DNA from 3 places in the Raoultella sp. genome. Region 1 is predicted to be linked to each of the others. Evidence: predicted binding sites of a transcription regulator. Region 1 holds the regulator's gene; each other region holds the start of a gene.
What was found. Region 1 encodes sigma-54, which starts transcription at its own class of promoters, with help from an activator protein. Its sites were predicted from a motif close to GTTGGCACANNTTTCGCTNT; they were not measured.

Region 1 (10,371 bases):
TGTTTGGTGGGGATCTTTCGCAGCGCTATGGCGAAAAGGTCCATAAACTGACGCTGCATGGCGGGTTTAGCTGCCCGAATCGCGATGGCACCATTGGCCGCGGCGGCTGCACGTTCTGTAACGTCGCCTCTTTTGCTGACGAAGAGCAGCAGCACTACTCCATTGCTGAACAGCTGGCGCAGCAGGCACAGCGGGTGAATCGCGCAAAGCGCTATCTCGCTTATTTTCAGGCTTACACCAGTACCTTTGCCGAAGTTCAGGTACTGCGCTCGATGTATCAGCAGGCGGTCAGCCAGGCCAATATCGTCGGGCTGTGCGTTGGTACTCGTCCAGACTGCGTCCCGGAGGCGGTATTCGATCTACTCAGCGGTTATCGGGAACAGGGCTACGAAGTGTGGCTGGAGCTCGGCTTACAGACCGCGCATGACAAAACGCTGCGGCGGATTAATCGTGGGCATGATTTTGCCTGTTATCAACGTACGACCCGTCTGGCACGCGAGCGCGGGCTGAAGGTCTGCGCGCATTTGATTGTCGGGTTACCGGGAGAAACGCAGAGCCATTGCCTGCAAACGCTGGAGCAGGTTGTGGATACCGGTGTGGATGGCATCAAACTGCATCCGCTGCATATCGTTACCGGCAGTACGATGGCCAAAGCCTGGCAGGCAGGTCGGTTGGCGGCCATTGCGCTGGATGAGTATACGGTCACGGCCGGGGAGATGATTCGCTACACCCCGCCTGAGGTTATCTACCACCGTATTTCCGCCAGCGCCCGGCGTCCGACGCTGCTGGCGCCCCTGTGGTGTGAGAATCGTTGGACCGGGATGGTTGAACTTGACCGCTATCTCAATCAACACGGCGTGCAGGGCTCTGCGCTGGGACGGGCCTGGGTGCCTCACGCCGCTTTAGAGTAAGGGCGCCCGCATTTTTTGCACAACTTACAGCGTATTGCTCAGAATTGGGTATTATTGTGCGGAGTTGTCGCGAAGGAATCCCTTATGAAGCAAATCCGTATGCTGGCGCAGTACTATGTCGACCTGATGATGAAGCTGGGTCTGGTGCGTTTTTCCATGCTGTTGGCCCTTGCCCTTGTGGTGCTGGCGATTGTGGTACAGATGGCCGTCACGATGGTTCTGCATGGCGAGGTTGAGAGCATTGACGTTATCCGCTCTATCTTCTTTGGTCTGCTGATCACCCCCTGGGCCGTCTACTTTTTGTCAGTGGTGGTGGAGCAACTGGAAGAGTCGCGCCAGCGTCTCTCTCGGCTGGTGGAAAAACTGGAGGAGATGCGCGAGCGCGACCTGCAGCTTAACGTGCAGCTCAAAGACAATATCGCCCAGCTCAATCAGGAGATTGGCGAGCGCGAGAAAGCGGAAGCTGAGCGCGAGACGACGCTGGAACAGCTGAAGATTGAGATGAAAGAGCGTGAAGAGACGCAAATTCAGCTGGAACAGCAATCCTCCTTCCTCCGTTCTTTCCTTGATGCCTCACCAGACCTGGTATTCTATCGCAATGAAGACAAAGAGTTTTCTGGCTGCAACCGGGCAATGGAACTGCTGACCGGGAAAAGCGAAAAGCAGCTTATCCACCTGAAACCCCAGGATGTCTATAACGAAGAAGCGGCGGTTAAAGTGCTGGAGACTGACGAAAAAGTCTTCCGCCATAATGTGTCGTTGACCTACGAGCAGTGGCTGGATTATCCGGACGGGCGTAAAGCCTGCTTTGAAATTCGCAAGGTCCCTTACTATGACCGCGTCGGTAAGCGCCGTGGACTGATGGGCTTTGGCCGCGATATAACCGAACGTAAGCGCTACCAGGATGCGCTGGAGCGCGCCAGCCGCGATAAGACCACCTTTATCTCAACGATCAGCCACGAACTGCGCACGCCGCTTAATGGCATCGTGGGACTGAGCCGTATTCTGCTGGATACCGAGCTGACCGGCGAGCAGGAAAAATACCTCAAAACCATCCATGTCTCCGCAGTGACATTGGGTAATATTTTCAACGATATCATTGACATGGATAAAATTGAGCGGCGTAAAGTCCAGTTGGATAATCAGCAGGTTGATTTCACCGGTTTCCTTGCCGATCTGGAAAACCTCTCTGGCCTGCAGGCACAGCAGAAAGGCCTGCGCTTCGTCCTGGAACCGACACTGCCGCTGCCGCATAAAGTGGTGACTGACGGGACGCGTCTGCGGCAGATTTTGTGGAACCTCATCAGTAATGCCGTGAAATTCACGCCGCAAGGGGGGAACGTCACCGTTCGCGTTCGCTACGATGAAGGCGATATCCTGCATTTTGAAGTGGAAGACTCCGGTATCGGCATTCCCGAAGCCGAGCAGGATAAGATCTTCGCGATGTATTATCAGGTGAAAGACAGCCACGGCGGCAAGCCTGCGACGGGCACCGGGATCGGTCTTGCCGTATCGCGTCGCCTGGCTCGCAATATGGGGGGCGATATTAATGTCTCCAGCCAACCGGGCCTGGGGGCCACGTTTACGCTGACCGTACATGCGCCGGCAGTGGCGGAAGAGGTGGAAGATATGTTGACTGAAGATGAAATGCCCCTGCCGGCGCTGAACGTGCTGCTGGTCGAGGATATTGAGCTCAACGTGATTGTGGCGCGCTCGGTGCTGGAAAAGCTGGGTAACAGCGTCGATGTGGCGATGACCGGTAAGGTCGCGCTGGAGATGTTTAAACCGGGCGAGTACGACCTTGTGCTGCTGGATATCCAACTGCCGGACATGACGGGGCTGGATATTTCTCGTCATCTTAAGCAGCACTTTGCCACCGATGAGCTGCCGCCTCTGGTTGCCCTGACCGCCAACGTCCTGAAGAATAAAAAAGAGTATCTCGATGCCGGAATGGATGACGTTCTGAGTAAACCGCTATCGGTGCCGGCGCTTACGGCCATGATTAAAAAATTCTGGGATTCGCCGGAAGAGAATGAGAGCGAAATGCCGATCGTAGATGTGAGTAAATCGGCATCCGTGCTGGATATTCCGATGCTTGAGCAGTATATCGAGCTGGTGGGGCCAAAGCTTATCAACGATGGCCTTGCGGTTTTCGAGAGAATGATGCCGGGCTATATGGCGGTGCTGGAGTCTAATCTGACCGCTCGCGACCAGAAAGGGATCGTCGACGAAGGCCATAAAATTAAAGGTGCGGCGGGGTCTATTGGTCTGCGACATATTCAACAGCTTGGACAGCAGATTCAGACTCCGGACCTGCCGGCGTGGTCAGATAACGTTAGTGAATGGGTTGAAGAGATGAAATCCGAGTGGCAGAACGATGTGGCCGTGTTGAAAGCATGGGTTGCGGCGGCACAGAAAAAATGACCCCGGATAAACCGGGGTGCGCGAATACTGCGCCAACACCAGGGAACGGGTTGCTGCGCCAGAATTTTTAGAGACATTTTTACGTAGCGCAACCTGAGGATTTGGTTTGCTCGCTCATTAAGATAGCAAACCTTAAATAATTTGTTACGTAGATCAGTAAAATATGTGAAGCAATGCGTGTAAATCAAAATTTTTGACTGGTTTCAGCAAGTTGCACTAAGGAGCTGGCAGTATGAAAAAGATTGGCGTGGTATTGAGCGGCTGTGGCGTCTATGACGGAACGGAGATCCATGAAGCGGTCATCACCCTGTTAGCGATCGCCCGTAGCGGCGCACAGGCTATCTGTTTCGCCCCGGATAAAGCGCAAACGGATGTGATCAATCACCTGACCGGTGAACCTATGGCTGAAAGCCGCAACGTATTGGTTGAGGCCGCGCGTATTGCCCGCGGCGATATCCAGCCTCTGGCCGCGGCTCGGGCTGAAGATCTCGATGCGCTGATTGTCCCCGGCGGGTTTGGCGCGGCGAAGAACCTCAGCAACTTTGCCTCGCAAGGGGCTGAATGCCTGGTCGATAGCGACCTGAAAGCGTTGACGCTGGCGATGTACCAGGCGGGCAAACCCCTGGGCTTTATATGTATCGCGCCGGCGCTGCTGCCAAAAATTTTCCCGATCCCGCTGCGGATAACCATCGGTACCGATCTTGATACCGCTGACCTGGTGGAAGAGATGGGCGCAGAGCACGTGCCTTGCCCGGTCGATGATATCGTCGTCGATGGAGAACATAAGGTGGTAACGACCCCAGCCTGGATGCTGGCGCAGAATATTGCGGAATCGGCGAGCGGGATTGAGAAGCTGGTGGCGCGCGTACTGGTTCTGACCGCATGAGTGTGCGTTTGGCGCCGTTGCGAATGATTAAACGCCTTGTATTGCGCATTCTGCTGATCGCGGCAGCCTTTTGGGGGAGCGGTATCGCGCTCTTTAGCATTCTGCCGGTGCCGTTTTCAGCCGTTATGCTTGAGCGGCAAGTTGGCGCATGGCTGAGCGGTGATTTTCATTATGTCGCCCATTCCGATTGGGTCGGGATGGACGAGATCTCTCCGTGGATGGGGTTGGCGGCAATTGCTGCGGAGGATCAAAAATTCCCCGAGCACTGGGGTTTTGATGTGTCAGCGATAGAAAAAGCGCTGGCATACAATGAACGTCAGGAAAATCGCGTGCGTGGCGCCTCGACGCTCTCGCAGCAAACGGCGAAAAACCTGTTCTTGTGGGATGGCCGCAGCTGGTTGCGCAAAGGGCTGGAGGCCGGGTTAACGCTAGGGATTGAGACGGTGTGGAGCAAAAAAAGGATTCTGACCGTCTACCTGAATATCGCTGAGTTTGGCGAAGGGACGTTCGGCGTCGAAGCGGCGTCGCAGCGCTACTTTCATAAGCCTGCGAGCAAGTTAACCGCTTCTGAAGCGGCGCTCCTCGCGGCGGTATTACCGAATCCGATTCGCTTTCGTGCCGATGCGCCGTCGGGCTATGTTCGCAGTCGGCAGGCGTGGATCCTGCGCCAGATGCGTCAACTAGGTGGAGAAGGATTTATGCAGGCGAACAAACTGAAGTGAACAATAGCCCCGGTCAGCGTCGTGCGGCCGGGGAAGAGGTGGGAGTAGCTTAGTCTTCGTCAAAACCGGCATTGAACAGCGCAATAACCGCCGCCAGCGCTTCGACTTCCTGCGGACCGTTGGCTTCAATCTCGATTTGCCGGCCTTTGGCCGAGTCGAGCATAAGTAGGGCAATCACGCTATTAGCTTCCGCTTCCGTCCCTTCATCGTTGCGCAGCAGGACTTCCGCATCATAATTTTGCATCAGCTCAAATAGCTTCATCGCCGGGCGGGCATGCATCCCCAGCTTATTGGTGATTTCAACGATCTGCTTTACGGTCATGATTTGCGTTTTTCCAGCGTCCGATGGCGAGACTGCACGTTCTTACCGCGCGAGCGGAAGTAATCAGCCAACTGTTCGGCAATGTAGACCGAACGGTGTTTACCGCCGGTACAACCAATCGCCACCGTCAGATAGCTGCGATTATTGGTTTCCAGCATCGGTAACCATAGCTCAAGATAGCTGCGGGTCTGGTAAATAAAATTGTGAACTTCCGTGTGTCGGTCAAGGAAGGCGGCAACGGGTTTATCCAGACCGGTCATTGGACGCAGTTTCGGATCCCAGTGCGGGTTTGGCAGGAAGCGGACATCAAAGACGTAATCGGCATCAATCGGAATACCGTGCTTAAAACCAAAGGATTCAAAGACCATGGTCAGCTCACGTTCGCGCTTGCCGAGCAGGCGGGTACGTAGCATTTCTGCCAGCTCATGGACCGACATTTCTGAAGTGTCGACGATCAGGTCGGCGCGGGAACGCAGCGGTTCCAGCAGGGTGCTCTCTTCGTCAATCGCGCTTTCCAGCGACAGGTTTTTGCTTGATAGCGGATGCAGACGACGGGTGTCGCTGTAGCGGCGGATCAGCGTATTGCGGTCGGCATCCAGGAACAGCAGCTGAGGGGAAAATGCCTCAGGCAGGTTTTTCATCGCCTGTTCAAAGATCTCTGGCGATTCCGGCATGTTACGCACGTCAATGCTGACGGCGGCAGAGATGTTTCGGCCGGCCAGTGTTCTCGCCAGCTCAGGCAACAGCACTACCGGCAGGTTATCCACGCAGTAGAAGCCCATATCTTCCAGTGCCCGCAGAGCGACGGATTTCCCCGAGCCTGAGCGGCCGCTGACGATCATCAGTACCATGTACCGTTTCTCCTCAGTACGATAAAGGGTAGGGGGCGACGGCCGTTATACGTCATCGTTGCTTCCTGCTTCGGTGATGATCTCATACAGCTCTTCATCGCTTTGCGCCGCGCGCAGGCGTCGGCAAATTGTTTTATCCGCCAGGCGTTTTGCGACCAGCGAGAGCGTATGCAGATGGGTTTTGGTCTGGTCAGCCGGAACCAGAAGCGCAAACAGCAGATCGACCGGCTGATTGTCGATGGCATCAAATGCGATCGGTGTCTCCAGCTGGACAAACACGCCGACGGCGCGCAGCGTATCCTCTTCGAGTTTACCGTGCGGAATGGCAATCCCGTTTCCAATCCCGGTACTGCCCATTTTCTCGCGGGTGAGGATCGCCTCGAACACCACCTGCGGCGGCAAACCTAACTGTTTTGCTGCCAGTTCACTGATGATTTCCAGCGCGCGCTTTTTGCTCTGGCAGTGAACCTGGCTACGGGTACATTCCTGGTTAAGGACATTGCTCAGTTGTAGAGCCGAATCGTTGTTCATCATAATTTCACCTGAGCGCGCCCCTTGTCTGCCACCGATGAAAGCCGGCAGCAGGCAAGGGCGACGCCCGGACAATTAGTGTTGTTTTAGTTTATCTTTATGTTTTGTTAACTGTCTTGCCAGCTTATCGATGAGTCCATCGATAGCGGCATACATATCCTGCCCTTCCGCACTGGCATGGATTTCGCCACCGTTGACATGCAGATTGGCATCCGCAATTTGCGTCACCTTCTCTACTTTTAACACAATATAGACCTGATTGATCCTGTCGAAAAACTGCTCCAGTTTGCTGAACTTCGTATTGACGAATTCGCGCAGTGCAGGGGTGATCTCGACGTTGTGTCCTGTAATGTTGAGCTGCATAGTGTCTTCCTTATCGGTTGTATCAAACCAGTTGTTTACGCTGGTTTGATGGCGGAATGGATAAAGACTCTCGGTACTTAGCGACGGTACGACGTGCCACCATGATACCCTGTTCAGACAGAATGGTGGTCAGCTTACTGTCACTCAACGGCTTCGCGGGATTCTCCGCGGCAATTAACTTCTTCACCAGCGCACGAATGGCCGTCGACGATGCCTCGCCGCCGCCTTCCGTATTCACGTGGCTGGAGAAGAAATATTTCAGCTCAAAAATACCGCGCGGACTGTGCAGATATTTTTGGGTAGTAACGCGTGAAATGGTGGATTCATGCATTTCAACGGCCTGAGCAATATCCGCCAGTACCATTGGTTTCATGAACTCTTCTCCTTGATCGAAGAAGGCCTGCTGCTGCTCGACGATGCAGCGGCTAACGCGCAGCAGCGTATCATTACGGCTTTCCAGACTTTTGATTAGCCAGCGAGCTTCCTGCAGGTTGCTGCGGATAAACTGGCTGTCTGCATCATTGCGCGCGCTGTTGCCCATGGCCGCGTAATGCTGGTTGATCTTCAGGCGTGGGATGCTGTCGGAGTTAAGCTCCACGACCCAGCGGCCGCTGACCTTACGTACCAGTACGTCAGGAATGACATATTCCGGCTCGCCGGTCTGGATCGACTGACCGGGGCGCGGATCGAGCGACTGGATCAGATTAACCGCTTCTTTCAGCACCTCTTCTTTCAATCGGGTGACGCGCATTAGGGAACGGAAATCATGGTTGGCGAGCAGATCGAGGTGATCGCTGATGATCAGCCGGGCTTCTTCCAGCCACGGCGTCTCTCTGGCATATTGTGAAAGCTGAACCAGCAGACAGTCGCGCAGATCTTTTGCCGCGACGCCGACCGGATCAAAGCGCTGGATACGCTTTAGCACCGCTTCAACTTCTTCGAGACCAATGTCGTCATCGTCGATACTCTCGACAATATCTTCCAGCCGAATAGTGAGATAGCCGGTGTCATCGACGGCATCGACAATCGACGTGGCAATGGCGCGATCGGTGTCGGTAAACGGCGTCAGTTCAACCTGCCACATCAGGTAATCCTGCAGGCTTTGGGTCGTTTCGCCTTGATAGACAGGCAGCTCGTCGTCCTGGTAATCAACGCCGTTTCCGGACGGCGTGCCAGCGGTGTAGATTTCATCCCAGCTGGCGTCGAGCGGCAGCTCTTCCGGCATATCTTTTTGTTCAAGAGCGTCGACGGTGTCCAGCGATTCGCGGTCCTCAACCTCTTTGGTCTCTACCTCATCGTGAAGATCGGTTTGCTCAAGCAGTGGATTACTCTCCAGCGCCTGCTGGAGTTCTTGCTGGAGTTCTAACGTGGACAACTGCAACAAGCGAATAGCCTGTTGCAGTTGTGGCGTCATGGCAAGCTGTTGGCTTAGCCTTAATTGCAAACCTTGCTTCATATTCAGGGCTAATATCTCCGGCTAAAACGTCTGTAACCTCTACCCTATCAGAGTCTGAAGTCTTCCCCAAGATACACGCGCTTAACCTGCTCGTCTTCCAGGATTTGCTGCGGCGTGCCGTGGGCGATCAGATGGCCCTGGCTGACGATATAGGCGCGTTCGCAAACGGCCAGCGTCTCCCTGACGTTATGGTCGGTGATCAGCACGCCAAGACCGCTGTCACGCAGATGCTCGATGATGCGTTTGATATCAATAACAGAAATGGGGTCTACGCCGGCGAAAGGCTCATCCAGCAGAATGAATTTCGGATTAGCGGCCAGCGCACGGGCGATTTCAACGCGGCGACGCTCACCACCGGAAAGCGCCTGCCCCAGGCTGTCGCGCAGATGCTCAATATGAAATTCTTCCATCAGCTCTTTCGCGCGGTCTTCACGTTGTTCGGTGCTGAGATCGTCACGAATCTGTAAAACCGCCATTAAATTATCGTACACGCTCAGGCGGCGGAAAATGGACGCTTCCTGCGGCAGATAGCCGATACCCCGACGCGCGCGGGCATGCAGCGGCAGCAGGCTGATATCTTCTTCGTCGATGATAATGTTGCCAGCATCGCGCGGCACAATGCCGACGACCATGTAGAAGGTCGTGGTTTTACCGGCGCCGTTTGGCCCGAGGAGGCCAACGATCTCGCCAGAGTTCACGCTCAGACTGACATCTTCCACCACGCGGCGGCCTTTATACGCCTTGGCGAGATTCTTTGCGGTTAATGTTGCCATAACGAATTAGTTACCCTTCTTTTGCTGGTTGGTGCTTTTGTCTTGCAACTGCGAAGGAACCAGAACCGTCGTCACGCGTCCGCCCTTATTGCTGAACGCCTGCATTTTCTGCTCTTTGACCAGATAGGTGATTTTGTCGCCCTGGATGTTGCTGTCGAGCTGCTCAAGGTACGCGTTACCGGTCAGCACCACAAAATCGTTCTGTAATTCATAACGCATTTTTGACGCGTGGCCTTTGACCGGCTTACCGTTATCCTGCATCTGGTAGAAGGTTGCCGGATTACCGTAACCGTCGATCACCTCTTTGCCTTTTTCACCGCCAGGACGGGTCACAACCACCTTATCGGCGTTGATTTTAATGGTACCCTGGGTGACGACGACATTACCGGTGAAGGTGACGACATTACCCTGCATATCCAGTGACTGTTGATCGGATTCGATGTGAATCGGTTGATCGGTATCGCCGGTTTTTGCCAGTGCTGGCAGGCTGGCGGCCAGTAAGGCGCTGGCGAGCGCAATCTTAAGGCTGAGTTTGTTTGTTCTGAATTTCATAAGAGGTTCTAACCTTTTCAATCAGCTCGGCGGTTTTGCTGCGTAAATTTCCGCGCATTTTCAGGCCGCTGGAATTAAATGTCGTCCCGTACAACGTCACCATGTCATCAGAGGTAACATCTTGCGTCACCAGGTTTATCTGGGCGTTATCCGTCGTAATTTTGCGCAATTGAGAGTCCGCGCTCAGCGCGTCCACCTCTACGTTTCCGTAAAGATACAACATGCGGTCTTTGGTCAGTTTGGCTTTATCCGCTTTGATAGACCAGGTGGGTATCTTGTTGGTATCAAACGTGGTCATCACCGGTCTGGTGAACCACGATACTTCCTGGGCGGAAAAATACGCCACATGCTCAGCGATTAAGCGGTAGTTAAGCGCTCCTTCCGGGCTGTAAACAACGGTGTCCGTATGTTCACTGGTATAGGTCGGGTCATCAGGACTGATCTCCTGCAGAGTGGTATCGTCTGTACCCGCCAGATTCAGGCCGATCAGAATAAGCGCGACCAGCGATAGTAAAATGATAACCCAACGTCTGGTTTTACTCATATTGATTGCCCTTTGGCCTCATCCAGCTTGCCCTGC
Region 2 (10,371 bases), on a different contig from region 1:
CGACTTTTTCCCTTCAGCTATCCCATAAATCCCGACACACTCATTTCGGCGGGACCTCCTTTTGATTTCGGCTTTGACTCTCGCCGTTGCCTTAACGCAAGGTGTTTTAACAAAGCAAAAGGGATGTTAATCACTGGCCCAGAGCGGAAAGGTTTTTGGAACCTGCGTCTGTGAACTGCCCCCTTACTCGTTGAGTGTCGAACGTTTAGGGTGCAGTTCACCTGGCCGGAGGTTTTCTACAGACAAAAAAAACCCCGCCATAAAGGCGAGGTTCTGTATCGACAAGAAGAGGGAATTAATCTTCTTTCGCACCGCGCATTGCGCGTTTACGGTCGTTCTCAGTCAGATGACGTTTACGGATACGAACGGAAGTTGGGGTAACTTCTACCAGTTCGTCGTCATCGATGAACTCCAGAGCCTGCTCCAGGGTCATCTTCACTGGCGGAACCAGGACCGTTGCTTCGTCAGTACCGGAAGCACGCATGTTGGTCAGTTTCTTACCGGTCAGGCAGTTTACAGTCAGGTCGTTAGAACGACTGTGAATACCGATGATCTGGCCTTCGTAAACTTCAGCACCGTGACCCAGGAACAGCTTACCTCGGTCCTGCAGGCTGAACAGTGCAAACGCAACCGCTTTACCCTGACCGTTGGAGATCAGTACGCCGTTCTGACGCTGACCCACATCGCCCGCACGAATGTCGTCGTAGTGGCTGAAGGTGGAGTACAGCAGACCAGTACCGGAGGTCATGGTCATGAACTCCGAACGGAAGCCGATCAGGCCACGGCTTGGGATCACGTAGTCGAGACGTACGCGGCCTTTGCCATCTGGATTCATATTTTTCAGGTCGCCTTTACGCTCGCCAAGAGCCTGCATGACAGAACCCTGATGCTGCTCTTCAACGTCCAGCGTTACGTTTTCGAACGGCTCTTGTTTACGGCCGTCGATTTCGCGGAAGATAACTTTCGGACGGGAAACCGCCATTTCGAAACCTTCACGACGCATATTTTCGATCAGAACAGACAGGTGCAGCTCACCACGACCGGAAACGCGGAATGCGTCTGCATCCGGAGTTTCTTCAACGCGAAGCGCCACGTTATGCACCAGCTCTTTGTTCAGACGTTCAAGAATCTGACGAGAGGTAACGTACTTACCTTCTTTACCACAGAACGGAGAGGTGTTAACGCAGAAGAACATAGATACGGTCGGCTCATCGACTGACAGAGCCGGCAGCGCTTCAACATTCTGCGGATCGCAGATGGTGTCAGAGATGTTCAGTTCACCCAGACCGGTGATCGCGATGATATCGCCCGCTTCAGCAATATCGCTGTCGATACGCTCCAGGCCCAGGTGGGTCAGAACTTTACCCACTTTACCGTTACGGGTTTTGCCTTCGCTATCAATGATAGTAACCTGCTGGTTTGGCTTCACTTTACCGCGTTTGATGCGGCCGATGCCAATGACGCCAACGTAGTTGTTGTAATCCAGCTGGGAGATCTGCATCTGCAGCGGACCATCAAGGTCAACGTTCGGTGCCGGAACACGATCGACGATGGTCTGATACAACGGAGTCATATCTTCAGCCATATCTTCGTGATCCAGACCCGCAATACCGTTCAGCGCAGAAGCGTAAACGATAGGGAAGTCCAGCTGTTCGTCGGTCGCGTCGAGGTTAACGAACAGGTCGAATACCTGATCGACAACCCAGTCAGGACGCGCGCCAGGACGGTCAACTTTGTTGATGACGACAATAGGCTTCAGGCCATGAGCAAAGGCTTTTTTGGTCACGAAGCGCGTCTGCGGCATCGGGCCGTCAAATGCGTCAACCACCAGCAGCACAGAGTCAACCATGGACATGACACGCTCAACCTCACCTCCGAAGTCGGCGTGCCCAGGGGTATCAACGATGTTGATACGGTAGTCATTCCATTTGATGGCGGTGTTTTTCGCGAGGATGGTAATCCCACGCTCTTTCTCCAAATCGTTGGAGTCCATCACTCGCTCTTGAGTTTCGGCACGCGCGTCGAACGTACCGGATTGCTGCAGCAGCTTATCAACCAGGGTAGTTTTACCATGGTCAACGTGCGCGATGATGGCGATATTACGCAAATTTTCGATCACAACTTTGCCTCAGGCATTAGAAATAGCGCGTTATTGTACACGGATTAATCGCAGTACAAAACAGGATCACAAACATCCTCCCCAAACAAGTATTGCAGAGTTTCTTTGTGATCGCTTTCACGGAGCGTTAAAAGGGTTATTTAAGGTTAATTGCACCAAACTAGTGCCCAACGCTTACGCATATGCACTATATTGGTGCTATGCATTCATAATGGTGCAGCCCTTTTGCACGATGGAGTGCATGATAACGCCTTTTGGGGGCAATTTAAAAGTTGGCACAGATTTCGCTTTATATTTTTTAAGGCAACAACGCCACATAGCAGTGAAAAAATTTTCGTTGCCACGACGACAATGACCAATCCGGGAGAGTTTAAGTATGTCCGCTGAACACGTTTTGACGATGCTGAACGAGCACGAAGTGAAGTTTGTCGATCTGCGCTTCACCGATACCAAAGGTAAAGAACAGCACGTTACAATTCCGTCTCATCAGGTAAATGCCGAATTCTTCGAAGAAGGCAAAATGTTTGATGGCTCCTCGATTGGTGGCTGGAAAGGTATTAACGAATCTGACATGGTTCTGATGCCGGATGCGACCACAGCGCTGATCGACCCGTTCTATGAAGAACCAACGCTGATCATCCGCTGCGATATCCTGGAACCAGGTACGCTGCAGGGCTACGACCGTGACCCGCGCTCCATCGCAAAACGCGCGGAAGAATACCTGCGCTCTACCGGTTTGGCAGACACCGTCCTGTTCGGGCCAGAACCTGAGTTCTTCCTGTTCGACGATGTCCGTTTCGGCGCCTCTATCTCTGGCTCCCACGTGGCTATCGACGACATCGAAGGCGCATGGAACTCCTCCACCAAATACGAAGGTGGTAACAAAGGTCACCGCCCAGGCGTAAAAGGTGGTTACTTCCCGGTTCCGCCGGTTGACTCCTCTCAGGACATCCGTTCTACCATGTGTATGATCCTGGAAGAGATGGGCCTGGTTGTTGAAGCTCACCACCACGAAGTGGCTACTGCGGGTCAGAACGAAATCGCTACCCGTTTCAACACCATGACCAAAAAAGCGGACGAAATTCAGATCTACAAATACGTTGTGCACAACGTTGCGCACCGTTTTGGTAAAACTGCGACCTTCATGCCGAAACCGATGTTCGGTGACAACGGTTCCGGTATGCACTGCCACATGTCTCTGTCCAAGAACGGCGTAAACCTGTTCTCTGGCGACAAGTATGCAGGCCTGTCTGAACAAGCGCTGTTCTACATCGGCGGCGTTATCAAGCACGCTAAAGCGATCAACGCCCTGGCAAACCCGACAACCAACTCCTACAAGCGTCTGGTCCCGGGTTACGAAGCACCAGTCATGCTGGCTTACTCTGCCCGTAACCGTTCCGCTTCCATCCGTATCCCGGTCGTCACCTCGCCGAAAGCACGCCGTATCGAAGTGCGCTTCCCGGACCCGGCGGCTAACCCGTACCTGTGCTTCGCAGCACTGTTGATGGCTGGTCTTGACGGTATCAAGAACAAAATCCATCCGGGCGAAGCGATGGACAAAAACCTGTACGACCTGCCGCCGGAAGAAGCGAAAGAGATCCCACAGGTTGCAGGTTCTCTGGAAGAAGCACTGAACGCGCTGGATGCTGACCGTGAATTCCTGACCGCTGGCGGCGTGTTCACCAACGACGCTATCGATGCTTACATCGCCCTGCGTATTGAAGAAAACGACCGTGTACGCATGACTCCGCACCCGGTTGAATTCGAACTGTACTACAGCGTCTGATTTTGCTGTAAATCCCCGGTATTCCGTGTTGTGGCGTGGGGTACCGTGGATATTTTGTTGCCGTGGAAACTTTCAGCCCATCTCAGGATGGGCTTTTTTCTCCACCAACACTCTGATCTCATGCGCTTTTTAACTATAAAAAGCTATACTGCACTGAAATAGTGCACTCTTTTCAGGAGACTGTCAGATGGCAACAGGCACTCAGCCCGATGCTGGGCAGATCCTTAACTCTTTAATCAACAGTATTTTACTGGTCGATGACGACCTGGCGGTGCATTACGCGAACCCGGCCGCGCAGCAGTTGCTGGCGCAAAGTTCACGTAAGCTCTTTGGCACGCCGCTTCCGGAATTGTTGAGCTACTTTTCACTGAATATCGACCTGATGCAGGAAAGCCTGCTGGCGGGCCAGGGCTTTACCGACAACGAAGTGACGCTGGTTATCGATGGCCGCTCGCATATCCTGTCTCTGACGGCACAGCGCCTGCCTGAAGGCTATATCCTGCTGGAGATGGCGCCGATGGATAACCAGCGACGCCTGAGCCAGGAGCAGCTGCAGCACGCCCAGCAAATCGCGGCGCGGGATTTGGTTCGCGGGCTGGCCCATGAGATCAAGAATCCTTTAGGCGGCCTGAGAGGCGCTGCGCAATTGCTGAGTAAAGCGCTGCCTGACCCGGCGCTTATGGAATACACCAACGTGATTATTGAACAGGCCGATCGCTTAAGAAATCTGGTCGACCGCCTGCTGGGGCCGCAGCATCCAGGGATGCATGTTACCGAAAGCATCCATAAGGTCGCCGAACGGGTTGTGAAGCTAGTCTCGATGGAACTCCCGGATAACGTCAAGCTGGTCCGCGATTACGACCCGAGTCTGCCGGAGCTTCCTCATGACCCAGACCAGATCGAGCAGGTTCTGCTGAATGTCGTACGCAACGCGCTGCAGGCGCTGGGGCCCGAAGGTGGCGAGATCACCCTGCGCACCCGCACCGCCTTTCAGCTGACGCTGCACGGCGTACGTTACCGCCTCACCGCGCGTATTGATGTCGAAGATAATGGCCCGGGAATTCCGTCCCACTTACAGGATACGCTGTTCTATCCCATGGTTAGCGGTCGCGAAGGCGGTACCGGTCTGGGGCTCTCCATAGCCCGCAGTCTTATCGATCAGCACTCCGGCAAAATTGAATTTACCAGTTGGCCAGGGCATACCGAATTCTCGGTGTACCTGCCTATTCGGAAGTAGAGGTGTTTATGCAACGAGGGATAGCCTGGATCGTTGATGACGATAGCTCCATCCGTTGGGTGCTTGAACGCGCGCTCACCGGAGCAGGCTTAAGTTGTACAACGTTTGAAAACGGCAACGAGGTGCTTGATGCACTCACCACCAAAACCCCGGATGTACTGTTATCTGATATTCGGATGCCGGGAATGGATGGGTTGGCGTTACTGAAACAAATTAAACAGCGTCACCCAATGCTTCCGGTCATCATAATGACCGCGCATTCGGATCTGGACGCGGCGGTCAGCGCCTATCAGCAAGGTGCCTTTGACTATCTGCCCAAACCTTTTGATATTGATGAAGCGGTCGCTCTGGTCGATCGCGCGATCAGCCACTATCAGGAACAGCAGCAGCCGCGTAATATCACGATAACCAGTCCGACGGCTGATATCATCGGCGAAGCGCCGGCGATGCAGGACGTCTTTCGCATCATCGGGCGCCTGTCGCGTTCGTCAATCAGCGTATTGATCAACGGCGAATCCGGTACCGGTAAAGAGCTGGTTGCGCACGCCTTGCACCGCCATAGCCCGCGGGCAAAAGCGCCGTTTATCGCACTGAATATGGCTGCGATCCCAAAAGACCTGATCGAATCTGAACTTTTCGGTCACGAAAAAGGGGCGTTTACCGGCGCCAATACCGTGCGTCAGGGACGTTTTGAGCAGGCTGACGGCGGGACTCTGTTCCTTGATGAGATCGGCGATATGCCGCTCGATGTGCAGACTCGCCTGCTGCGCGTTCTGGCCGATGGCCAGTTCTACCGCGTTGGTGGCTATGCGCCGGTAAAGGTCGATGTACGAATTATTGCGGCAACCCATCAGAATCTTGAGCAGCGCGTGCAGGAAGGGAAGTTCCGTGAGGACCTGTTCCACCGCCTGAACGTGATTCGCGTTCATCTGCCACCGCTGCGCGAGCGCCGCGAAGATATTCCCCGCCTGGCGCGGCATTTCCTGCAAATTGCCGCCCGTGAACTGGGGGTCGAAGCCAAGCAGCTCCATCCGGAGACGGAAACCGCGCTAACCCGTTTAGCCTGGCCCGGTAACGTCCGCCAGCTGGAGAACACCTGCCGCTGGCTAACGGTGATGGCAGCAGGCCAGGAGGTTCTGACGCAGGATCTTCCCAGCGAACTGTTTGAAACCGCGATTCCCGATAGCCCAACGCATATGCAGCCGGACAGCTGGGCAACGTTACTGGGACAGTGGGCCGATCGCGCCCTGCGTTCCGGTCATCAAAACCTGCTTTCTGAAGCGCAGCCGGAGATGGAGCGGACGCTGCTGACTACCGCCCTGCGCCATACGCAAGGACATAAGCAAGAGGCCGCGCGTCTGCTGGGGTGGGGACGTAATACGCTAACGCGCAAGCTGAAAGAGTTAGGAATGGAGTAACGCTTCGCTTTCCCGGCAGGCCTGTCGCCGCCGGGATAGTGTTTAAATCACCCGGGAGAACTGCTGCATGCGCGCTTTCTGACGCAGGTAGGCATCAAAGCACATGCAGATGTTGCGAATCAGCAGACGGCCTTTTGGCGTCACCTGAATGCCCTTGTCATCCACATCCACCAGCCCATCTTTTGCCAGCGGTGCCAGTAGCGCCAGATCGTCGGCAAAATAACGCTGGAAATCCAGTTCCCACCGCGTTTCTACCGCAGAGAAATCGAGATGGAACTGGCAAATTAGCGCCTTAATCACATCACGACGAATACAGTCATCGCGGGTCAGCGCGATACCGCGCCACAGCGCATCTCCGGTTTCATCAACCTGTTGATAATAGAGTTTCAACTCTTTCTGGTTCTGCGCGTAGCAGTCGCCAATCATGCTGATCGCCGACACCCCCATCCCCAGCAGGTCGGTATCACCCTGGGTGGTGTAACCCTGGAAGTTGCGGTGCAGGACGCCGTTGCGCTGAGCAACGGCCAGCTCGTCATCCGGACGGGCAAAGTGATCCATCCCGATAAACTGATAGCCGGCGTCAGTGAGTGAGGCAATGGTTTCCTGCAGAATATCCAGCTTCTGTTGCGCCGAAGGCAGGTCGGCATCTTTGATTTTACGCTGAGCGGCGAAGAGTGTCGGCAGATGCGCATAGTTGAATACGCTCAGACGATCGGGGTTGAGCTCAGCGACTTTTTGCAAGGTAAACGCAAAACTCTCCGGCGTTTGTTTTGGCAGGCCGTAAATCAGATCGATATTCGTCGAGGTAAAACCAATCTCACGCGCATGATTGAGCAGGGCAAAGATAAACGCTTCATCCTGCTCGCGGTTAACCAGCCGCTGAACCTCTTTATTGAAGTCCTGCACGCCCATGCTCAGCCGGTTGAAGCCTTCCGATCGGAGATGATCCAGGACATCCAGTTCAATTTCACGCGGATCGACTTCAATCGAGATCTCTGCATCGGCGTTAAAATTGAAATGGCTGCGCAGCAAATGCATTAAGCGGCTTATTTGCACTTTATTCAGATAAGTGGGGGTACCGCCACCCCAGTGCAGCTGATTCACCTGACGTCCGGCGAAGAGCGGCGCACGATGGATAATTTCCTGCTCCAGAACATCCAGATACTGGTCGGCTTTATGCTGCTGGCGAGTCACAATTTTGTTGCAGCCGCAGAAATAACAGAGCTTGTGACAAAACGGAATATGCACATACAGCGATAGCGGACGCTGCGGGTATCGAGCTACCGCCGCGTCAAATTCTGCCGCACCGAACTCAGGAGAAAACTCCAGTGCGGTGGGGTATGAGGTATAACGTGGCCCCGAATAGTTATATTTCTGGATCAGGGCCAGATCCCAGTCGATTAACTGCACAGACATGCTCACTCCTTCCGATGGTGCCGTCGGCGGGTACGCCACCCCGGCCCAACCGCACCTCGGGTAATGAGCCGGTTGCGCAGCCATTTCTGACGCCGCGACAACCGTCGTAGTTTAACGAATAACCACAGCAGATAACATACAACCAAAAGGGTTATAAGCAGGACCGGGAATCCGATTGAGTGCAAACGTTAGTTTCCACCCTTCAGCAGACGCATCATATCTTCCTGACGCTCTTCTTCCTCATCCTCGTCATCATCGTAGGACAGGCCAAGCTGCTGCATCAGCTCATCAATACGATCGAGTTTGGCATCGACCCATGACTGCTCTTCAGCATTCAGGGTGCCCCCCTCTTCCAGACGTTCCAGCAGCGCGTCCAGGCGCTCATCGTTTTCCAGCAAATCCAGCTCAGCCTGTGGTGAAAGCATAGGTTTCTCGCTCTTCGGTTTGTGCTGCTTAGTAGCCGGGGTGCTTTCAGTCACGCCCAGCGGAATCGGTTTTTTACTCCCAATACGCGGATCTTGCTGTTGGCTCTGTTTTTTGCCGGATGATGCGGTTTCACCGCCAGTTGCGCGACTTCCCGCCGCGTGACCACGATGTTTCTTCTGGCGTTTGCGATCGCGGGATTCCTGATTCATTTCTTCACGTGTCTTGCGATGCGTTTTACCACGGGGTACGGATGTCGGTTTTTTCATATAGGTAATCTTCAGATTCGTTTTCTTCAGTATAGAATTGAGGCGGAATCTAGCAGAAAGCAAGCAAAGAAAAAAGGCGACAGATTACTCTGCCGCCTTTTTCCTCACTGACAACCCTTAGCGGGTTTCCACTTTCCCTGTTAGCTCACGACGAACCCTGTCTTTCCTTCAGCAAATAACAGTCCCTGTTACGTCCCTTTCCTTGTCAAAACGTCTCCAGACGTTTGTCATCCTGACATTAATCCCGGGTCTTCGCCTCCTGGCGCTCCTGACAACTCATCCTGAGTCACTGTCCTGTAGGCTTCCTCGCCTTTGCCCATTACTCTACCGTTTTCATCAAATCCTACAACCAACCACAGAGTAAAAATGGTTATTCAGGAGGGTTATTTAAATTTAATCGTATGATTTTTAATGTGTTACACTATCAGCGTCTATCATTTCTCATCGATTGCCTCGACCTTGAATGGTCAATGTCTCACAAATTTAAGGGTTTTTACTTACGCCAGAGGATGCGGTAAAAACAGCCTTTTTCTGCTGTTCAGGTATAATCCCCGCCATAGCCTTATTTAACGGAGACGACAGTCTTGACTCACTGGAACTATCAACAGACGCATTTTGTCACCAGCGCACCCGATATCCGCCATCTTCCATCCGATACGGGTATCGAAGTTGCCTTTGCTGGCCGCTCAAATGCGGGGAAATCCAGCGCCCTGAATACGCTCACCAACCAGAAAAACCTGGCGCGTACTTCCAAGACCCCTGGCCGCACCCAGCTAATCAACCTGTTCGAAGTCGCCGAAGGCAAACGCCTGGTCGACCTGCCGGGTTACGGTTACGCTCAGGTCCCGGAGGAGATGAAGATCAAATGGCAGCGTGCTCTGGGTGAATACCTGGAGAAACGTCTGTGCCTGAAAGGACTGGTGGTGCTGATGGATATCCGTCATCCGCTGAAAGACCTCGATCAGCAAATGATCGAATGGGCCGTAGAAAGCGATATCCAGGTTCTGGTTCTGCTGACTAAAGCCGATAAGCTGGCCAGCGGCGCGCGTAAAGCGCAGGTGAATATGGTGCGTGAAGCAGTTCTTGCCTTTAACGGAGATGTGCAGGTTGAACCTTTCTCTTCGCTGAAGAAATCAGGCGTGGATAAGCTGCGTCAGAAGCTCGACAGCTGGTTTAATGAGATCCCTCCTCAGGAAGAGATCGTCGACGGAGAGTAATCGCCGTTGTTTTCCCGGATAGCGGCGCCTGACGCCTTATCCGGGCTACATCATCAGCCCACCGCGGTCCGCAAAAATTTTCTTTCGCGCAATAAAAAACGCCCCGGTCATAAATGACCGGGGCGGCTAAAATATTCAGCCAAATCCGATTACGTGAAGTAAAAGGTCTGAAAGATAGAACATCTTACCTCTGTACCCTACGTCGTTAACTTTACTCTTCTTTCGGTTATGGAGAAAGCATTTTTTGTAGTTTTTTTTCACCCTTTACATAGCAAATTCAAATGAGCATCACAAAACGCTATAAGTTATGTTGCTTACTTACAGAAAATCACCTTATCCACTGAATACTTAGTGCGCTTGATCCCAGTTTTCTCCGCTTCCCACTTCCACCAGCAGCGGTACCGCTAGCGTCGTACTGTTTTCCATCAGTTCGTGTACCTTCTTCGCCACGGCATCAAGGTCATCTTTGTGCACTTCGAAGACCAG
Region 3 (10,371 bases), on a different contig from region 1:
TCGATGTACGGAAGAAAAAAAGCAAAGTGGTGCCGTACAAAGAGCTGGAGCGCTACAGCATCGAGCGTAAAAACTCGCCGCTGAAATAAGGAATCGCTATGTTTACCTTTATCAAAAAAGTGATCAAAACCGGCACCGCGACGCACGCCTACCCGCTGGAGCCGATGCCGGTAGATAAAAACTTTCGCGGCAAACCGGAACATACGCCGCAGCAGTGTATCGGCTGCGCGGCCTGTGTGAACGCCTGCCCGTCGAACGCGCTGACGGTGGAGACGGACCTGGTGACACGCGAGCTTGCCTGGCAGTTCGACCTCGGGCGCTGCATCTTCTGCGGTCGCTGCGAAGAGGTGTGCCCGACAGCGGCCATCAAGCTATCGCAGGCGTATGAGCTGGCGGTGTGGAAGAAAGAGGATTTCCTCCAGCAGTCGCGTTTTGCCATCTGCCACTGCCGGGTGTGCGAACGCCCGTTCGCCGTACAAAAAGAGATCGACTACGCTATCGCGCTGCTCGGGCACAACGGCGATACTCGCGCCGAGCTGCATCGTGAAAGCTTTGAGACCTGCCCGGAGTGTAAACGCCAGAAGTGCCTGGTGCCGTCCGACCGTATTGAACTGACTCGCCATATGAGAGAGGCCAGCTGATGAGCAATTTACTGGGCCCGCGCGATGAAAACGGCATCCCGGTGCCGATGACGGTGGAGGAATCCATCGCCAGCATGAAGGCATCGCTGCTGAAGAAAATTAAGCGTTCCGCCTATGTTTATCGCGTGGACTGCGGCGGTTGCAACGGCTGCGAAATTGAGATTTTCGCCACCCTGTCGCCGCTGTTTGATGCCGAGCGCTTTGGGATCAAAGTGGTTCCTTCGCCGCGCCATGCCGATATTCTGCTGTTTACCGGGGCGGTGACGCGTGCCATGCGTTCGCCAGCGCTGCGTGCCTGGCAGTCGGCGCCGGATCCGAAAATCTGCATCTCCTACGGCGCCTGCGGCAACAGCGGCGGTATTTTCCACGACCTTTACTGCGTGTGGGGCGGAACCGACAAAATTGTCCCGGTGGACGTCTATATTCCGGGCTGCCCGCCGACTCCTGCCGCCACGCTATACGGCTTTGCGATGGCGCTGGGTCTGCTGGAACAGAAGATTCACGCCCGTCTACCGAGCGAGCAGGATGATAAAGCGGCGGAAATTCTCCACCCCGGCATGGTGCAGCCGCTGCGTGTGCGGATCGACCGCGAAGCGCGTCGCCTGGCGGGTTACCGCTATGGGCGTCAGATTGCCGATGACTATATGCGCCTGCTGGCGCAGGGGGATAGCCAGGTGGTGCGCTGGCTGGAGGCGGAAAAAGATCCGCGTCTGACCGAGATCGTCACCCACCTGAACCAGGTGGTCGAAGGGGCGCGTATCCGATGAGTGAGATGGTGGTGTTCAGTCAACTGAGCCGTAAATTTATTGATGAGAATGACGCCACACCGGCCCCGGCGCAGCAGGTGGTCTATTACAGCCTGGCGATTGGCCACCACCTCGGGGTCATCGACTGCCTGGAGGCGGCGCTGAGCTGCCCGTGGGAAAATTATCTGGCGTGGATTGCCACTCTCGAAGAGGGCAGTATCGCGCGGCGTAAAATGGAAGGTGTGCCGAAGTACGGCGAGATAGTGATCGACAGCAATCATGTCGCGATGCTTGCCAACGCCTTCGATAAAGCGCAGGCCCGGCAGACCCCCGAACAGCAGGTGTGGAGCAAAACCATGCTTAACATGCTGCATGATATTCACCAGGAAAGCGCCATCTACCTGATGGTGAGGAGACTCCGTGACTGACGTTTTACTCTGTGTCGGCAATAGCCTGATGGGTGACGACGGTGCAGGCCCGCTGCTGGCTGAGATGTGCGCCGCCAAACCGGTCGGCGAATGGGTTGTTATTGACGGCGGCAGCGCCCCGGAAAATGACATCGTCGCCATTCGCGAACTGCGTCCTGAGCGCCTGCTGATCGTTGATGCCACCGATATGGGGCTCAACCCCGGCGAAATTCGTATGGTCGACCCGGATGATATCGCCGAAATGTCGATGATGACCACCCACAATATGCCGCTCAATTATCTGATCGATCAGTTGCAAGAGGATGTTGGTGAAGTGATTTTTCTCGGGATTCAGCCGGATATCGTCGGCTTTTATTACCCGATGACCCAGCAGATTAAGGATGCGGTCGAAGCGGTGTATAACAAGCTTAACGGCTGGCAGGGGACGGGCGGATTTGCGCCGCTGGAGGCGGCCGAAGAGTCCGCATTCCCCGGCTTGCGCTGACGCTTAGCCGGGCGACAAGACTACAAGCTGCACGACTCGTAGCCCTGCTAAGCATCGCACCAGCAGGGAAAACCGCCGGGCTGTGGCTTGCGCCGTACCGGGCTACAAGCTACCCGGGCCTACGGTTGCTGACGCTTAGCCGGGCGACAAGACTACAAGCCGCGCGATTCGTAGCCCTGCTAAGCATCGCGCCGCCCGGCAATACACACTCTACTCGAGGTCTTCGCCGTTGCTGGCAATTACCTTCTTGTACCACCAGAAGGACTTTTTACGTTTGCGCGCCAGCGTGCCGTTGCCGGCATCGTCGCGATCAACGTACACAAAGCCATAGCGTTTGCTCATCTCGCCGGTTGAGGCAGAAACCAGATCGATACACCCCCAGCTGGTGTAGCCCATCACCGGGATCCCGTCCTCAATCGCATCGCGCATCGCTTTGATATGCTCGCGCAAATAACTGATGCGGTAGTCATCATGAATCTCGCCATTGGGGTCGATCTCATCCCGGGCGCCGAGGCCGTTTTCCACCAGGAACAGCGGCTTCTGATAGCGGTCATACATCATATTCATGGTGATGCGCAGACCGAGCGGGTCAATCCCCCAGCCCCATTCACTGACCTGAATATGCGGGTTCTTCAGTGATTTTACGATATTGGCGGCGTTGGTGTTATGCGCATTCATCTCCGCTGACGCGCAGCGCGAGGCGTAATAGCTGAAAGAGACAAAATCAACGGTATGCTTGAGAATCTCGTCATCGCCCGGCTCCCTGGCAATCACCACCCCTTTTTCACGGAATACCCGCGCAGCCCATACCGGGTAGGCGCCGCGCGCCTGAACATCAATAAAGAACAGGTTCTCCCGGTCTTTTTCCAGCGCCATCCACACATCTTCCGGCTTACAGGAGTATGGATAAAAATTACCGCCCGCCAGCATACAGCCAACCTGATTGTGCGGGTTGACTTCGTGGGCGATTTGAGTCGCCAGCGCGCTGGCCACCAGCTCGTGGTGAGCCGCCTGGTATTTCACCTGCTCCTGGTTCTCTCCCTCTTCAAACACCAACCCGGCGCCGGAGTAGGGGCTATGGAGCATGATGTTGATTTCGTTGAAGGTCAGCCAGTACTTCACCAGTCCGTCGAAGGCTTCAAAGCAGGTACGGGCGTAGCGGGTAAAGAACTCCACCATTTTACGATTGCGCCATGAACCGTATTCCATCACCAGGTGCATCGGCACATCGAAGTGGCAGAGGGTCACCAGCGGCTCAATCCCGTATTTTTTGCACTCCTCGAACAGCGAGCGATAAAAGGCGATCCCTTCTTGATTTGGCTCGAGTTCATCGCCGTTGGGATACAGGCGACTCCAGGCAATTGAAGTGCGGAAGACGCTAAAGCCCATCTCCGCCATCAGGGCGATATCTTCTTTATAGCGATGATAAAAATCGATGGCCTCGTGGCTCGGGTAAAATTCATCATCACGCAGCTGAAAACGCTTTTCCAGCCCGAGCTTTACCGGCATGCGGTTCGCGCCGTGGGGAAGTGTATCCACGGTGGTCAGCCCTTTGCCGCCCTCGAGATACCCCCCTTCAGACTGGTTTGCGGCCAGCGCGCCGCCCCATAAAAAGCCGTGTGGAAAAGTCGACATGCGTTACCTCGTTTTCAAAAAATCGTATTCAGACGTGTGATGGTCGGGTCGTGGTCTGGCGCGCTCTGGCATCGGCAGCGGCCTCTTCCACCGGGATATCTTCAAAGCCGAGCAGCAGCGTCAACACGAAGGAGAGCACAACTGCCAGCGCCATCACGCCGAAGACCCAGACGATGGTCATCGGATTCGCCGGGTCGAAAAACTGGACGCTGGTGAACAGGCCCGGCGCCGCCATCGAGTGGCTGGCAAGCCCGGCGATACCGGCCACCGCGCCGCAGATAAAACCGCTGATCAGGCTGGCGATCAGCGGACGTTTGAGGCGCACCGCGACGCCATAGAGCGCGGGTTCGGAGATACCGGCCAGAATGGCGGAGGCCGCGGCTGCCAGCGCGGTCTGGCGCAGTTCCGGATTTTTGGTTTTCCAGGCTACCGCCAGTGATGAGCCGCCCAGCGACAGGTTGGCGCCGATTTCTGACGGCATTACCATCCCTTCTTTACCGGTTTCCGCAATGGTCTGAATAATGGTCGGGGTGAAAACGCGGTGCATCCCGGTCATCACCAGCAGCGGCCACAGGGCGCCCATAATGGCCACTGACAGCCAGCCCAGATAGCTATGAATGGTGTACACCAACGCGGAGATGGCGCTGCCGATCCAGATCCCGAGCGGGCCTATCAACAGAATCGCCAGCGGAGCGGCAATCAGCACGATCAGCATCGGCTTGAGGAAGTTTTTCGTCACCGCCGGAGTAATGCGATCGACCCAGCGCTCGATATATGACAGGCACCAGGTCATCACCAGCGCCGGAATAACGGTATAGGTGTATTTCACCGCCATCACCGGAATAAAGGCGAATTCGACGTGTTCACCCTGTGCCGCTTTCGCCATTAGCTCAATAAAGCTCGGATGGACCAGTACCCCGGCAATGGCAATCGCCAGCGACATATTGGTTTTGAATTTTACCGCCGCAGAGGCGGCGACCATCAGAGGCAGGAAGAAAAAGGCGCCGTCGCCGATAACGGTCAAAATGGTCAGCGTGGGCGAACCTTTAGGCAAGACGCCGCTCATCTCGAGGATCATCGCCAGCAGTTTGACCATCGATCCGCCGATGATGGCAGGGATCAACGGCGACATGGTGCCGATCAGCGCATCGAGGATCCCGGCGCCGATACGTTTTAACGTCAGCGGCGGTTTACCCTGAGGTTCCGCGGGGCGCATATCGTCCGGCAGCAGGTTGACCACTTCGCGAAACGCCTGCGATACCGTATTGCCGATGATGACCTGGCACTGGTTGCCGCTACGCACCACACCAAGTACACCCTTCAGGCTTTTCAGCGCGGTACTGTCCACCCGTGCGTCATCTTTGACCACAAAACGCAGACGGGTCATACAATGGGTGACTGCTGTGATGTTATCCGCCCCGCCTGTTGCCGTCACAATTTGCTTCGCCAGGGCTGCGTAATTTTTAGACATCGGATTTTATCCTGTTTAATCAATAGGGTACTGGCTAGTTATCGCACCTGAGGATCGTGCGCTATCAGGGATATATAGGAAACCGGTTCCACAAAATCATGATGAGTTTCATTTGATCTCACAAGAGATAAAAAAATCATTTTTCCGTTTTGTGATTTTGATCGCCATGTGAGGCGAAAAAGAATCTGCGCCGCGCGTGCGTCAAAGCTGTAAAACGACGAGGTGTGCAGTACACTGCGGGCATCTTTTGCAACAGGAAGAACAACATGGCAACGATGCTGGAGGTGGCGAAACGCGCGGGGGTATCGAAGGCGACCGTTTCCCGGGTACTGTCGGGCAACGGCTACGTTAGCCAGGAAACGAAAGATCGCGTATTCCAGGCCGTGGCGGAAAGCGGTTACCGGCCCAATCTGTTGGCACGTAACCTGGCCACCAAAAAGAGCCAGACGCTGGGGCTGGTGGTCACCAACACCCTTTATCACGGGGTCTATTTTAGCGAGTTGCTGTTTCACGTTGCGCGGATGACAGAAGATAAGGGACGACAGCTGATTCTGGCCGACGGCAAGCACAGCGCGGAAGAAGAGCGCGAGGCGATCCAGTACCTGCTCGATCTGCGCTGCGATGCCATCATCATCTATCCACGTTTTCTCAGCGTTGATGAAATGGACGAGATCGTGGAAAACCAGCCGCAGCCAATTATGGTGCTCAACCGCCGTCTGCGGCGCAACGCCAGCCACTGTGTCTGGTCCGATCAAAAAGCCTCGGCGTTTACGGCGGTCGAAAAACTGATTACCCGCGGCCATCGCGATATTGCGTTTATCACCGGTTCGCTGGATTCGCCGACCGGGATTGAACGTCTTTCCGGCTATAAAGATGCGCTGACAAAACACGGGATTTCGCTGAAGAATGACCTGATTGTTGAGGGCAAGTGGACGCCGGAAAGCGGGGCGGCTGGCGTAGAGACGCTGCGTCAGCGCGATGCCCGTTACAGTGCGCTGGTGGCAAGCAATGACGACATGGCGATTGGCGCGATGAAGCAGCTACATCAGCAGGGGGTGCGGATTCCGCAACAGGTCTCGGTCATCGGGTTCGATGATATCGTGCTGGCGCCGTATATGGTTCCGGCGCTCTCCAGCGTTAAAATACCGGTGACGGAGATGATCAAGGAGAGTATTAACCGACTGATCTTTATGCTCGACGGCGGCGATTTAAAATATCAGCAAACCTTCCCCGGCGAGCTGCTTGAACGTGACTCGATTGCCCAGGGACCGTTTGCCTGACGTCGTCATCTGTCATCGTCAGATATGACGATGACAGAACCTGCTTCCCACCTTTATACCATTCATTTCCTTTATTATCAGTGTCATAAAATTTGGAACGTATTATGCATTCTCCGCCGCGTAACCTTCTTACTGCTGGAGAAATGGATGAACCGTTTCATTATTGCCGACGCGAGCAAATGCATCGGCTGCCGCACCTGTGAAGTGGCCTGCGTGGTCTCTCATCAGGAAAATCAGGACTGCGCCGCGCTGACGCCAAAATCCTTCTTACCGCGTATTCATGTGATCAAAGGCGTTAATGTCTCGACGGCGACCGCCTGTCGTCAGTGTGAAGACGCGCCGTGCGCTAACGTCTGTCCGAACGGCGCGATCGCCCGGGATAAAGGCTTTATTCACGTGATGCAGGAGCGCTGCATCGGCTGCAAAACCTGTGTGGTGGCCTGTCCGTACGGCGCCATGGAGGTGGTCGTGCGTCCGGTGATTCGTCATAGCGGCGCCGGGCTGAACGTGATGGCGGAAAAAGCGGAAGCCAATAAATGCGATCTTTGCCATCACCGTGAAGAGGGCCCCGCCTGTATAGGGGCCTGCCCGACGCATGCGCTGATTTGCGTGGATCGCAATAAGCTTGAGCAGATGAATATCGAAAAACGTCGTCGTACGGCGCTGGCCTGGTAAGGCGATGGCTCGATGAACGGGGTGCAGATTCGCATTCGCGGTAAAGTGCAGGGGGTGGGTTTCCGCCCCTTTGTCTGGCAGTTGGCGCAGCAGTTAGCACGCTGCGGTGACGTATGTAACGACGGCGACGGCGTACGGGTGCGTCTACTGGGAGATGAGGCGGCGTTTCTCGCCGCGCTGACTCGCTGCTGTCCGCCGCTGGCGCGTATCGACAGTGTGGAAACCCGGCCGTTTCACTGGTGTACGCTACCGCAGGATTTCGCCATCCGTGAAAGTGGCGGCGGAAGTATGCGTACCCAGATTGTACCCGATGCTGCCACCTGCCCGGCATGCCTGGCGGAGATGAACAATCCGCAGGAGCGCCGCTATCGTTACCCGTTTATTAACTGCACGCACTGTGGGCCGCGTTTCACTATTATTCGCGCGATGCCCTATGACCGCCCCTTTACCACGATGGCCCCTTTTCCCCTCTGTCCGCGCTGCGAGGCCGAGTATCGCCACCCTGGCGACCGACGTTTTCATGCTCAGCCGGTAGCCTGTACCGACTGCGGCCCGCACCTGGAGTGGCGCGCGGAAGGTGAGTCGTTGGCAGGGGAGGCGGCATTGCAGGCGGCAATTCACCAACTGCAGGCCGGGAAAATTGTAGCCATCAAGGGCGTGGGTGGTTTTCATCTGGTGTGCGATGCCGGTCATCCGCGCGCGGTCGCGGCGTTACGCACGCGCAAACATCGTCCGACAAAACCGCTGGCGGTGATGCTACCGGCAGCGGACAGTTTGCCGGAAGAGGCGCAGGCATTACTGACTTCACCCGCAGCACCCATCGTATTGATAGAGAAATCGCAGGTCGATGGCCTGTGTGACGACATTGCGCCAGCACTGAATGAAGTGGGGGTGATGCTGCCATCTAATCCGCTGCAGCATCTGGTTTTGCAGGCGCTGGCGCGCCCTTTAGTGATGACCTCCGGCAATCTGAGCGGGCGGCCACCGGCGATCGCTAACGCCGATGCGCTACGCGATTTGGCCGCGATCGCCGATGGCTTTTTGCTGCACAACCGTGACATCGTGCAACGGATGGATGACTCAGTAGTACGGCAAAGTGGTGAAATGCTACGCCGTTCGCGGGGCTATGTGCCTGACGCGATGCCGTTGCCGCCGGGGTTTCATGACGTGCCGCCGCTGCTGTGCCTCGGCGCCGATATGAAAAATACCTTTTGTCTGGCGCGCGGGGAGCAGGCGGTGCTGAGTCAGCACTTTGGCGATCTCGGCGATGAAGGCGTGGAACAGCAGTGGAATCAGGCGCGGCGTCTGATGCAGGCGGTTTATGGCTTTAATCCCAGCCTGGTGGTAAGCGACGCGCATCCCGGCTACCGTTCGACGCAGTGGGCAGACTCGTTGGCGCTGCCGGTTGAACGCGTCCTGCATCATCATGCCCATGCCGCCGCTTGCCTCGCGGAACACGGCTGGCCGCTGGATGGCGGCGAGGTGATTGCCGTGGTCCTCGACGGCATCGGCATGGGGGAAAGCGGTGCGCTGTGGGGCGGCGAGTGCCTGCGGGTTAACTACCGGGAGTGCGAACGCCTGGGCGGACTACCGGCGGTGGCGCTCCCCGGCGGCGATCTGGCGGCTCGTCAGCCGTGGCGTAATCTGCTGGCCCACTGTCTGGCCTACGTTGAGGACTGGCAAAGCGATGCGCAAACTGCGGCGTTACATCAGCACAACTGGCCGCTGCTGGCGCGCGCCATTGAGCGAAGAATGAATGCGCCGAAGGCGTCATCCTGCGGGCGTTTGTTCGATGCGGTGGCCTGTGCGCTGGGCTGTGCGCCGGACAGCCTAAGCTATGAAGGTGAGGCGGCCTGCCGGCTGGAGGCGTTGGCCACCACCTGCGATGGCGTTACGCATCCAGTTCGTCTGCCGTGGCAGGCGGGCGAACTGGATCTGGCTACGTTCTGGCCGCAGTGGCTGGGATGGCGGGCGAGCCGCGAACAAAAAGCCTGGGCCTTTCACGATGCGCTGGCCTGCGGAGTGGCTGAGATGGCGCGCGATTGTGCGACGTCGCGCGGGATGACTACGCTGGCCTTCAGCGGTGGTGTGTTGCACAACCGGCTGCTGGTCTCACGATTGACCTTTTATCTGGCGGATTTTACTCTGCTGTTTCCGCAGCAGCTTCCTGCCGGAGATGGGGCCATCGCGTTTGGTCAGGCGGTCGTGGCCGCAGCCCGCTGGCAGGCTCACAGGACATCATCATGATAGTGACAATTTTACGCCAGCAGCCGCGTGCCGCTGCGCTGGTGCTGGGACTGATCCTGGCAAATCTGCTCGCCTGGGGTTGGGCCTGGCAGGCGTTTGGCGATAGCGGCGCGCTGATGGCGGCGAGCCTGCTGGCCTGGGGGTACGGATTGCGCCATGCGGTCGATGCCGACCATATCGCGGCGATCGACAGCGTTACCCGCAAAATGATGCAGCAGGGGCGTCGGCCTTTTGCCGTCGGAGCCTGGTTCTCATTTGGCCACTCGTCGATTGTGGTGCTGGCTTCGGCGGCGATTGCCGCGACCGCCACCGCTTTCGGCCAGCAGATGAGCTGGCTTCACAATACCGGTAGCGTGATTGGCACGGCGGTATCGGCGCTGTTTTTATTGCTAATGGCGTTTATCAATCTGGTGATTTTACGCGGCGTCTGGCGCAGCTTTCGCACCTGGAAGAGAGGCGGCAAGGTGAGCGATGATGTAGCGACCGGCGGTGGCATGATGAGCTGGCTGTTCGGCAAAACCTTTCGTCTGATTAGCCGTAGCTGGCAGATGTATCTGGTGGGCTTTCTGTTTGGCCTCGGATTTGATACCGCCACCGAAATCGGCGTGCTGGGGATTTCTGCCGCCAGCGCGTCAAGCGGAATGTCCATCTGGTCGATCATGGTCTTTCCGGCGCTGTTTGCCAGCGGGATGGCGCTGGTGGATACCCTCGATAATGTGCTGATGGTCGGCGCTTACGGCTGGGCGTTTAGCAAGCCGCAGCGC

Region 2: a site for sigma-54 is predicted at 2,391-2,410, ahead of glnA (glutamate--ammonia ligase). Genes of this name have one in related genera too.
Region 3: a site for sigma-54 is predicted at 6,777-6,796, ahead of hydN (electron transport protein HydN). Genes of this name have one in related genera too.

The regions. Positions count from the first base shown of each region.
Region 1 covers NZ_JBCNNS010000010.1:21,081-31,451, reverse strand. Annotated here, with positions in the region: gene mnmL (tRNA modification radical SAM protein MnmL/YtqA) at 1-911, shown strand, start outside; gene arcB (aerobic respiration two-component sensor histidine kinase ArcB) at 996-3,335, shown strand; gene elbB (isoprenoid biosynthesis glyoxalase ElbB) at 3,568-4,221, shown strand; gene mtgA (monofunctional biosynthetic peptidoglycan transglycosylase) at 4,218-4,943, shown strand; gene npr (PTS phosphocarrier protein NPr) at 4,993-5,265, opposite strand; gene rapZ (RNase adapter RapZ) at 5,262-6,116, opposite strand; gene ptsN (PTS IIA-like nitrogen regulatory protein PtsN) at 6,162-6,650, opposite strand; gene hpf (ribosome hibernation promoting factor) at 6,723-7,010, opposite strand; gene rpoN (RNA polymerase factor sigma-54) at 7,033-8,466, opposite strand; gene lptB (LPS export ABC transporter ATP-binding protein) at 8,514-9,239, opposite strand; gene lptA (lipopolysaccharide ABC transporter substrate-binding protein LptA) at 9,246-9,791, opposite strand; gene lptC (LPS export ABC transporter periplasmic protein LptC) at 9,760-10,335, opposite strand; gene kdsC (3-deoxy-manno-octulosonate-8-phosphatase KdsC) at 10,332-10,371, opposite strand, start outside.
Region 2 covers NZ_JBCNNS010000082.1:5,358-15,728, forward strand. Annotated here, with positions in the region: partial or broken gene ACZAHD_RS14920 (transposase) at 1-53, opposite strand, end outside; gene typA (ribosome-dependent GTPase TypA) at 296-2,119, opposite strand; gene glnA (glutamate--ammonia ligase) at 2,496-3,905, shown strand; gene glnL (nitrogen regulation protein NR(II)) at 4,093-5,142, shown strand; gene glnG (nitrogen regulation protein NR(I)) at 5,151-6,560, shown strand; gene hemN (oxygen-independent coproporphyrinogen III oxidase) at 6,603-7,976, opposite strand; gene yihI (Der GTPase-activating protein YihI) at 8,165-8,668, opposite strand; gene yihA (ribosome biogenesis GTP-binding protein YihA/YsxC) at 9,253-9,885, shown strand; gene spfP (small protein SpfP) at 10,021-10,068, opposite strand; gene polA (DNA polymerase I) at 10,234-10,371, opposite strand, start outside.
Region 3 covers NZ_JBCNNS010000007.1:39,250-49,620, reverse strand. Annotated here, with positions in the region: gene hycE (formate hydrogenlyase subunit HycE) at 1-89, shown strand, start outside; gene ACZAHD_RS02260 (formate hydrogenlyase complex iron-sulfur subunit) at 99-641, shown strand; gene ACZAHD_RS02255 (NADH-quinone oxidoreductase subunit B family protein) at 641-1,408, shown strand; gene ACZAHD_RS02250 (formate hydrogenlyase maturation HycH family protein) at 1,405-1,815, shown strand; gene hycI (hydrogenase maturation peptidase HycI) at 1,808-2,299, shown strand; gene ACZAHD_RS02240 (6-phospho-beta-glucosidase) at 2,510-3,934, opposite strand; gene ascF (PTS cellobiose/arbutin/salicin transporter subunit IIBC) at 3,963-5,405, opposite strand; gene ACZAHD_RS02230 (LacI family DNA-binding transcriptional regulator) at 5,672-6,685, shown strand; gene hydN (electron transport protein HydN) at 6,833-7,360, shown strand; gene hypF (carbamoyltransferase HypF) at 7,373-9,607, shown strand; gene ACZAHD_RS02215 (HoxN/HupN/NixA family nickel/cobalt transporter) at 9,604-10,371, shown strand, end outside.